Regions from separate parts of the Virgibacillus saliphilus genome, predicted to be linked through region 2. Evidence: riboswitches for the same ligand, from Rfam matches in the RefSeq annotation. Region 2 holds a riboswitch; each other region holds the start of a gene.

Region 1 (2,202 bases), 380 kb from region 2:
CATGTCTCCTACCCTGCTCCACTGTCCGCTTTCGTATATCGGCAACATAAGCTTTTAAAGCTTCCAATGAATGATTTTTGGTAAACACCGCTTCGGCATGTTTGGCAGCAAAGTCTCTCCCCTTTGGAGAAGCCCCTGCTTGAAAAAGAACCGGAGTGCGCTGAGGTGACGGTTCTACTAAATGAGGACCCGGCACATTGAAAAATTCACCTTCATGATCGATCAACTGTACTTTATCCGGATCTGCATAGGTATCATTTTCTTTATCATGAACAACTGCATCATTGTCCCAGCTGTGCTCCCATAACTTATAAACAACATTCAAAAATTCGTCCGCACGGTCGTAGCGAAGTTCCTTGGGCAGACGAGTCTTTAGTCCAAGGTTAACTGCTTCGCTTTCCAGATACGATGTCACCACATTCCACGCAATTCTGCCTTCAGTTAAATGATCAAGCGTTGATAACTGTCGCGCTAGTGAATAAGGTTGTGCATAGGTCGCAGAGATCGTAGGCGCAAAACCCAGATTTTTCGTGACAGCAGCCATCGCCGAAATTGGGATTAACGGGTCATGCGCTGGCAGTTGGACTGCATGCCGAGCAGCCGCACCATGGCTGTTTCCATAAACACTGTATGTGCCAAGTACATCGGCAATAAATAACGCATCAAATTTTCCACGTTCCAAAATCTGGGCTGTTTCTGTCCAATAAGCTAACCTGTTATGGCTTGTTCCCTGATCCAACTCATGTTTCCATAATCCCATGGAATGCGGAGAAGGTGAATTTTGGATGAATCCATTCAAATGTATTTGTTTTGTCATAAAGCAAACTACTCCTTTTTTCATAGATTTTAATGACCCCTTACCTGTGTATGGTCTGTTTTAAATATTAAATCTGCTCACCTCCTAAAATGAATACTACTTTTCTCATTGAATTACTTGGCTTAAAAGATACGTGTATCACATTAGAAATACCAGCTAGCACAATTTCAAATAAAAAACCTCTACCGATGAGGAAGAGGTTAAAATTTATTTACACACGTCTCATCTTTCAAGCGAAATGCTTGCTGGAATTAGCACCGTGCTACGATTACGTAACGGTTGCTGCGGGATCACAGGACCAGTTCCTCCCCCGACTCTTGATAAGGAATTATTCAATTTTTAAGATTTCTACACATCATAACGGATACAGAAAAAACTGTCAAGTACGAAATTAATAAAAAATGAGGATGGGACAAAAGTATTTTTAACAAATAAATTCCGAACATACATCACTTCGGAAATATACTTCGCGCACCTTGGGGCGGCTGGTGATCCCCCTTGTGCGCTTCGTATTGCAAGTGGCTTCGAGGGGCAGCACTCCTCGCAAAAAAGATTGCTATCGCACTTCGGCGTCTCACCTATGCCTTTTCTCCCGCTGGAGTCTCCGCATATTTCCTACGCTAAGTTTGATAATGTTCGTCTTTTTAATGAAACACGTTTGTTTTGTCCCAACCTCCTCTCTATTATTCAGCAACCACTGTAACTTCAGTAGATGCAAGAATGCTATAACCATCATTTTCAAACATATAAATACGGTACTCTCCCGGTTCAAGCACATCTGTATTTCCCCAGCTACCATCCAAGAACAGTGAACCTTGACGTTCTCCTCCTAGATACTGCCACTGTAAGGAGTTTGTATCGTCAGGTGACTCGTCGATTGGGTAAATTCCCACCCAATCATATGGAAAACCAGTAGCATCTTCCCATTCTACTTTAATTGGTTCACCGTATTTTTGCTTAGGTTCCACATTTAAGCTTGCTGATTCACTTGATTCCAATACTTTAAAGGAAGTTGTTGCTCTTTCTTCATCTCCAGCAGCCAGAAATACAGCTTCATATTCTCCAGCAGGAAGTGGCCATTCACTGGAGACGACAGATTCCTCGTCAAAAAAGATTGTACCTTCGTTTTTGACCTCCCCGGGTTCTTGACTATTGGAACCGGTATAGGCCCAGAGCATAGGATCTTCCTCTCGATCGCTTCCTTTCGGATAGATAGCGACTTGATCTTTCTCGGAAGGCTGATCGTCTACATAAAAATTCACTTCAATGGTTTCTCCGATCTCATACTCCATTTGTGAGGTAGCTACTTCCTCTTCTGGCGCAGACACTAAAGTGGAAGTAAACGTTGAGACGACAGAGCGATGATCAGAGGGCCAATTATCCAA
Region 2 (2,202 bases):
GAAAAGAAATCAGTTAGCATCACGTACAACCTCCACTTCTACCGAGGTTTCATCACGAATATAAGTTGTAGCCTTATCCGTTTCGACTGTATCTCCCACAACCTGTACGAATAACGTCCCGTATGCACCAGCTTGCGTCTGTGTTATTTTACCTTGGAGTATATTTATGTCGAGATCGAATTTCCTAGCAAGTTGACTTATCAAAGCCTGATTTGTCGTCTCACCAATAAAATGAAGCCGTATTATCCTTCCTTGCTCATACGTATGGATTAAATGAGAGATGCTATCATCCTCATTCGCACCCATAACCTGTTCTACGAATTTCTTTGTCACAGGTTGTTTTGGATGCAGGAACACGTTTAATACATCTCCTTGTTCCACAATTTTCCCTTCGTCCATCACCGCAACTTGTTTGCAGATTTTGCGTATAACATGCATTTCATGAGTGATCAGGATAATGGTCAGGCCCAGTCGCTGATTAATATCAACCAGTAAGTCGAGGATGGAATTGGTCGTTTCCGGATCCAGTGCGGAAGTTGCTTCATCGCAAAGTAACACTTTCGGATTGTTTGCTAAAGCACGAGCAATGCCTACACGCTGTTTCTGCCCCCCGCTTAGCTGAGATGGATATGCATTTTCTCTTCCAGAGAGTCCTACCAAATCAATGAGTTCCCGTACACGTTCCTCGCGTTCCCCCTTTGCAACACCAGCTATTTCTAGTGGAAATACAATATTATCCGTCACCGTACATGACCAAAGCAAATTGAAATGCTGAAAAATCATTCCAATCTCCTGCCGAGCCAAGCGAAGCTCTTTGGCATTTAATTCCGTTATTTCCCTATTTTCAATTTCTACGCTACCACGGGAAGGATCTTCCAAACGATTAAGCAAACGAACGAATGTACTTTTTCCGGCCCCACTATAGCCGATTACGCCGAATATTTCGCCTTCTTTTATGGTAAGGGTCAGATCATCCACAGCTGTTATTTTCTTATTGTTTGTTGTAAAGTATTTACTCAAACCCTTAATTGAAATCACGTCTCATCCTCCTTTTGATACAAGTTTCGAATGCCTTGCTAAACATAAATAACGTCCTTCTGTAAGAGAACAGAAGGACGTTATAATTTTACCTTCGTTCCCTCATCTATCAAAGAATTACACTTTGCAGGAATTGGCACCTTTCAGACATAAAAATGTCGAGGTTGCCGCGGGTTCGTAGGGCCAGTCCCTCCACCGCTCAAGATAAGAGATACATTTTCATTTTATTCATCAATGATATAGATCGTAGCATGCTATGCTTTTTATGTCAATTCTATTTTCTCTCTCAGTCAACTCTTCACAAATAACTCAGGCTTATAATCCGTTAGATACGTATAGATATTTGCAATAGAGTGAAAAGCATAGATTTTTTCTTTTATCTCATTGCCTTCCTTAATTAAGAGACATGGAACACTCTCAATTTGCTGTTCTTGCATAAAAGTAGCATGTAGGGATGCATTCATCTTATAAAAAATGTCTTCTTTATGCACGGATTCTATTTTCGTTAACATTGTTTGTGCCAGATGACATGTGCCACAAAAAGGGGTGTAAACAAATAATAGATAACGTTCTTGCTTTAACAGCTCATTTGTTATTTCTTGCAAAACTACCACCCTAAACTAAAAAAATTGGATTCACCGCAAATCCCGTACGCACCAGAGCAGCAGCAAGCATGTGTCCAGGAGTTGTTGCTACTTCGCGGTATTCACTACTGACATATAAATGTTTGGCAAGTGGAAGCTCCCGCCTCAATTGTTTCCGTAATTTTATGCCTGCAGGGTCTTCATCAACCATGATAAAGACATCTTTATTATCCAAATCATAGGTTTCCAGAAGATCATCAAAACGCTCAACACCAAGTGTACCATTTGTGCATAGAATCGTGACATCTTCTGTAAGAACCTTCTTGATTTCTCTTTTATCGGTCAATCCTTCAACAATAATAACTTTATTTGTTTCATGATCCATGATCCCACAACACCCCTGATAAAATCAACCAAAAAAGCTTCTATACATGTGTTTATGATCAAGCTATTTCTAAACGATCCTTGCTTTTACACCGTCGCAGTTTCGATCATTTGTGTAAAAGCTACAATACGTGAAAAAAGCTGTGATACAAATAAGGCTGACTATACAACTATTTTCATTGTTGTAAATCAGCCT
Region 3 (2,202 bases), 410 kb from region 2:
ACACCAAGTACAGCGATTGTGCCACCAATTGCCCCAAGCAGGGTTGTCGCTACCTCATTTACCACAGCAGAAGGAGTACCGGCATTAATCAACGCGTTAAGGTTTTCTCCATGAAAAAGGCTCATGGAAGCAGCAGCCCAAATCATCGCTATAACAGCTTCTGTGATCATCATCCCGTAGAAAATATACCGTCCTTGTGACTCCGTTTGAACAGTGCGAGAAATAATCGGTGACTGTGTTGCATGAAATCCGGACAAGGCACCACAAGTTATGGTTAAAAATAACATGGGAAAGATTGCTAGATTATCCGGGTGCATATTTTCCAGTGTAAGCTCAGGGATGGCTGAACCATAACCGGAAGTAAACATGGTAATTCCAACTCCAAGTGTACCAATTAAGAGAATAGCACCAAGGATTGGGTATATTCTACCGATAATTTTATCAATTGGCAGGACAGTAGATAAAAGGAAATACCCAAATATAAGAGCTAAAATAATCCATAACGCCATCTGGCCATCAAGTAGAACATGAAGGAGAGAGCCGGATGTTGTCGCAAAAACCGTTCCTACTAAAAGAAGTAGTAACAGTGCAAAGGCATTGACCAAATGCTTTGAAAAATTACCTAGAAATTTACCAGCAAGTTCCGGAATATGAGCACCTTTGTTTCGAATGGAAATCATTCCTGTCAAATAGTCATGAACGCCACCTGCAAAAATGGAACCCAGAACGATCCAAATAAAAGCTACCGGACCAAATAACGCACCCATTATTGGGCCAAATATCGGTCCTGTTCCAGCGATATTAAGCAATTGAATCATTGCATTGTTTTGCTTTTTCATTGGAACATAATCAACGCCATCGTGGTTAGCGATTGCAGGTGTTTGACGTGATTGATCTATTCCAAATATTTTTTCTATACATTTCCCGTATGTAAAATACGCAATAATTAATATAATAATAGATATGAAAAAGGTTAACATGTGCTACCTCCTGTTGTTTGAAATAGATATTGAAATCGTTTGCATAATATCATTAATTAACGACAAAAATCAAGTAATTTTCATTAAAAATTATATGCGTTTTCATTGTGTATGAATTCTATGAATGGAAATCAAAAAAATTTAAAAATACAGTTGACTTAATCACCAAAACACTGTAAATTATATACAATTACATAAACGAACTTCTTATCAAGAGAGGTGGAGGGTTATGGCCCTTTGATACCTCGGCAGCGGGCTCTTTGTGAGTACTGTGCCAATTCCATCAGACAGACGTCTGAAAGATAAGGGGAGGAGTACAGACCATTCAAACTCTCTTCTTATTGTGGAAGAGGGTTTTTTCGTTTTGATAGAGGAAACCGTTTCGGTAAAAAACGGCTAAATAATAAGCAAAAAAGGAGAGAAACAATATGACAGAATATGGAGTATGGATTATCGCTCTTGCTATTGGCTATACTTTTTCATTGATAATTGCCGGTCAGTTTGCGAAGCGGCGTTTAACTAAAAAAGATAGCTATTTTGTCGGTAATCGAAATTTCAATAAATGGATTGTGGCATTTTGTATAACTGGATTATTTTCCGGATCCACATATATTTCCATTCTTGAGCTTTCGTATTTAAGCGGGATATCAGCAGTTTGGTATGGAGTAGCAGAAATGGTTCAAATTTTTATTATTGCCTTTTTAATCATTCGTTCATTCCGTAAAAAAATGCTTGTTACTGTCTCTGGCATGATTGGTGATAAATATGGGCGGACTGCAAAGGGAATTTCCGGGGCTATTACCGCCTTTGCGTTTCCAATGTGGTCGGTTGCTACTGCGATTGCATTTGCCTCCGCTATTCATGTATTTACTGGGATTTCGCTGCCTCTATCTGTAGCTTTTACCGCAATGCTGCTTTTTGTTTATCTGCAGGCTGGCGGTATGTGGTCCATTGCCTTTACACAAACGATGAACATCGTATTATTTGGACTAATGATTATTATTGGTATCATTGCCTTTTTCTTAAATCCTGGAATCGATGGCCTGCGTGCACTTGCTATCGAAAGACCAGCCATGTTTAATCTTGGTAGCGCTGGGCTGCAAGTAATCGTTGTGTGGTTTGGAACTTTTCTAGTAAATGTTATTCTTGCTCAAGCCGCTTTCCAGATGGCACTTTCTTCACGAACACCTGAAGAAGGGCAAAGAGGCTTAATCATGGCCGG
Region 4 (2,202 bases), 1.2 Mb from region 2:
CTCTTTGACTAAATCTTTACGTTCCAGCTTTGGAAATTTGGATGTAACTAAACCTAAAACAATATACAGATCGTCCCTGTTTATATGTTTCAGCGGTTCGAATCCACCGGAACGCGCGTCGTCAAATTCGAGAAAAAGTCCGTCAACATGAAGACCGCCGAATATCGTCTGTGATACCTTATCATACGGACCTGAACTGAAATAATGGGAACGGTAATTCCCCCGACAAATATGCATGGTAACCAGAAGATCATCCGGACGTTCGGCTATCGATTCATTAATCACACGTTGACAAATTTTTTGCAATTCGAAAGGCTCATACCCTTTCCTGCGAATCGATTGTTCTCCCTCTTCCGATAAAAAGGAAGCCCATGACGTATCATCAAGCTGTAAATAACGGCATCCAGCATTATAAAAGGCCTGAATCGCTTTTTTATAGGCATTGATCAAATCCCTCAACAGATCCTCCATATCACCGTACACTTCATCATCAATCACCGCTCGCATGAAGAGCATATTCGGACTTGGAATGGACTGCTTGGCAACATGATAGTCGCCTACCTTCCCTCGCAAAAATTTGAAATGATCCAGAAAAGGATGATCTTCATTAAAATCAACGTTTCCGATGACACGAATCCCGCGTGCTGTCGTTTCTATACCATCGAATTTCAAGCCTGTATCTGCTTCAAATCCTTCCACACCTGTTAGTTTTTCCAAGAAGTCAAAGTGCCACCAGGAACGACGAAATTCCCCATCCGTAATCGACGTCAGTCCTGCTGCCTTCTGCTTTTCAACAAGGTTGCTTATCTCTTCATCCTCGATGATACGCAACTGCTGGGCAGAAATCTCCCCTTTCGCTTTTTGGACTCTCGCCTGTTTAAGACGTTCCGGTCTTAGAAAACTACCTACATGGTCTGCTTTAAATGGCGCCTTGTGCTCTAATTTTGTTGTCATTATATCTGCTCCCTTTAAATTAAAAAAGCTTCTTCGATGAAGAAGAAGCATTGTTATGCGATATCTTCTTATCTCCCAAGTTTCCTCAACTTGCTAGAAGTAGCACCTTGTTAACATAACAGGTTGCTGAAGCGTCATTGGGCTTAGTCCCTCAGCCTCTCTTAATAAGAATCATTACTGAATTATTTGAAATTACTGTAGCAATCATAGCATTTCTACAGATAAAAAGCAAGGAAGCACGGATAACCCTCACCATATGAATAGCAAAGGGCAGCGTCACCCTAACCACTTCGCAACAGAAATAAGATCCGGAAAAAACATGTCTGCATCTGCTTTCGTCTCTTGCCGATTTCCAATAATCATTGTTTTTAATCCTGCTGCCTTCCCTGCTTGAATATCCGACGCGCGGTCGCCCACCATATAACTTTTCTCTAAATCAATATCATGTTTTTTCGCCAAATCCAAGATCATTTGCGGATTTGGTTTACGATATGCACAATTCGCGTGTGGTTTGTGGGGGCAATAAGCGATATCATCCAGTCTTGCACCGAATGTGGCTAGATCAGCTTCCATTTTTTTATGTATCGCATACAATTCTGATTGTGACATCAAGCCAAGTCCAATTCCTCCTTGATTCGTTACGACGAAAACTTTAAATCCACGCATATTAAAACACCTAATCGCCTCTCCAACCCCATCCAGCAAATAAAAATCCTCTGGTGTGTTCACATACTTCACCCGATTCGTGAGTACTTCATTGATGACACCATCACGATCTAGAAACATACCGATACTCATGACTTTACCTTCTTTCCATATAAACATACCCATTTCTTAAAAACCAATGCGTATGTTTATCAACTGAATCATAACTCCAATTCCTTCGGAGCCTCTCCCTTTTTATTCATGACCCGTATAGCGATTGGATTGATCTCCAACAATACAAGTTCCGGATCTTCCGGGCCTTCAAAATAAAGTTTCATCGTATCATTCCAGAGTTCCTTTTTCAGATCATCCGAATTCGTAAAGGAAATCTTTCCTTCATATTCCACATATTCATCCCCAAACCCTTCACCCTCATATCCAAGCAGAATATGGGTGTGAGGATTCGCTTTGATTTCCTCTGCCTTATCCGTTTCCTTACTTGTTAATGTGTAAAGTGTGAAACCTTCATTGAAAAACGTCATATACCTTGAATGGGGCTTATTATTCTTTACGGTTGCCATTGGTCCAACGTAGCTTCCTCTT

Evidence for each region. A riboswitch is a leader RNA that binds a small molecule or an ion and turns the genes downstream of it on or off. The one in region 2 is predicted to bind S-adenosylmethionine.
Region 1: it holds a riboswitch for S-adenosylmethionine, as region 2 does, so the genes downstream of both, KFZ56_RS15065 (LLM class flavin-dependent oxidoreductase) here and KFZ56_RS13330 (methionine ABC transporter ATP-binding protein) in region 2, are expected to answer to the same signal.
Region 3: it holds a riboswitch for S-adenosylmethionine, as region 2 does, so the genes downstream of both, KFZ56_RS15180 (sodium:solute symporter family protein) here and KFZ56_RS13330 (methionine ABC transporter ATP-binding protein) in region 2, are expected to answer to the same signal.
Region 4: it holds a riboswitch for S-adenosylmethionine, as region 2 does, so the genes downstream of both, KFZ56_RS18575 (5-methyltetrahydropteroyltriglutamate--homocysteine S-methyltransferase) here and KFZ56_RS13330 (methionine ABC transporter ATP-binding protein) in region 2, are expected to answer to the same signal.

The regions. Positions count from the first base shown of each region.
Region 1 is NZ_JAGYHC010000001.1:3,125,602-3,127,803, forward strand. Features, by position in the region: gene KFZ56_RS15065 (LLM class flavin-dependent oxidoreductase) at 1-817, opposite strand, end outside; SAM riboswitch class I at 1,037-1,144, opposite strand; gene KFZ56_RS15070 (carbohydrate-binding protein) at 1,501-2,202, opposite strand, start outside.
Region 2 is NZ_JAGYHC010000001.1:2,742,714-2,744,915, forward strand. Features, by position in the region: gene KFZ56_RS13325 (methionine ABC transporter permease) at 1-20, opposite strand, end outside; gene KFZ56_RS13330 (methionine ABC transporter ATP-binding protein) at 10-1,038, opposite strand; SAM riboswitch class I at 1,138-1,249, opposite strand; gene KFZ56_RS13335 (thioredoxin family protein) at 1,329-1,643, opposite strand; gene KFZ56_RS13340 (toprim domain-containing protein) at 1,654-2,007, opposite strand.
Region 3 is NZ_JAGYHC010000001.1:3,151,764-3,153,965, reverse strand. Features, by position in the region: gene KFZ56_RS15185 (carbon starvation CstA family protein) at 1-980, opposite strand, end outside; SAM riboswitch class I at 1,185-1,289, shown strand; gene KFZ56_RS15180 (sodium:solute symporter family protein) at 1,409-2,202, shown strand, end outside.
Region 4 is NZ_JAGYHC010000001.1:3,894,365-3,896,566, forward strand. Features, by position in the region: gene KFZ56_RS18575 (5-methyltetrahydropteroyltriglutamate--homocysteine S-methyltransferase) at 1-954, opposite strand, end outside; SAM riboswitch class I at 1,020-1,125, opposite strand; gene KFZ56_RS18580 (D-glycero-alpha-D-manno-heptose-1,7-bisphosphate 7-phosphatase) at 1,231-1,752, opposite strand; gene KFZ56_RS18585 (pyridoxamine 5'-phosphate oxidase family protein) at 1,821-2,202, opposite strand, start outside.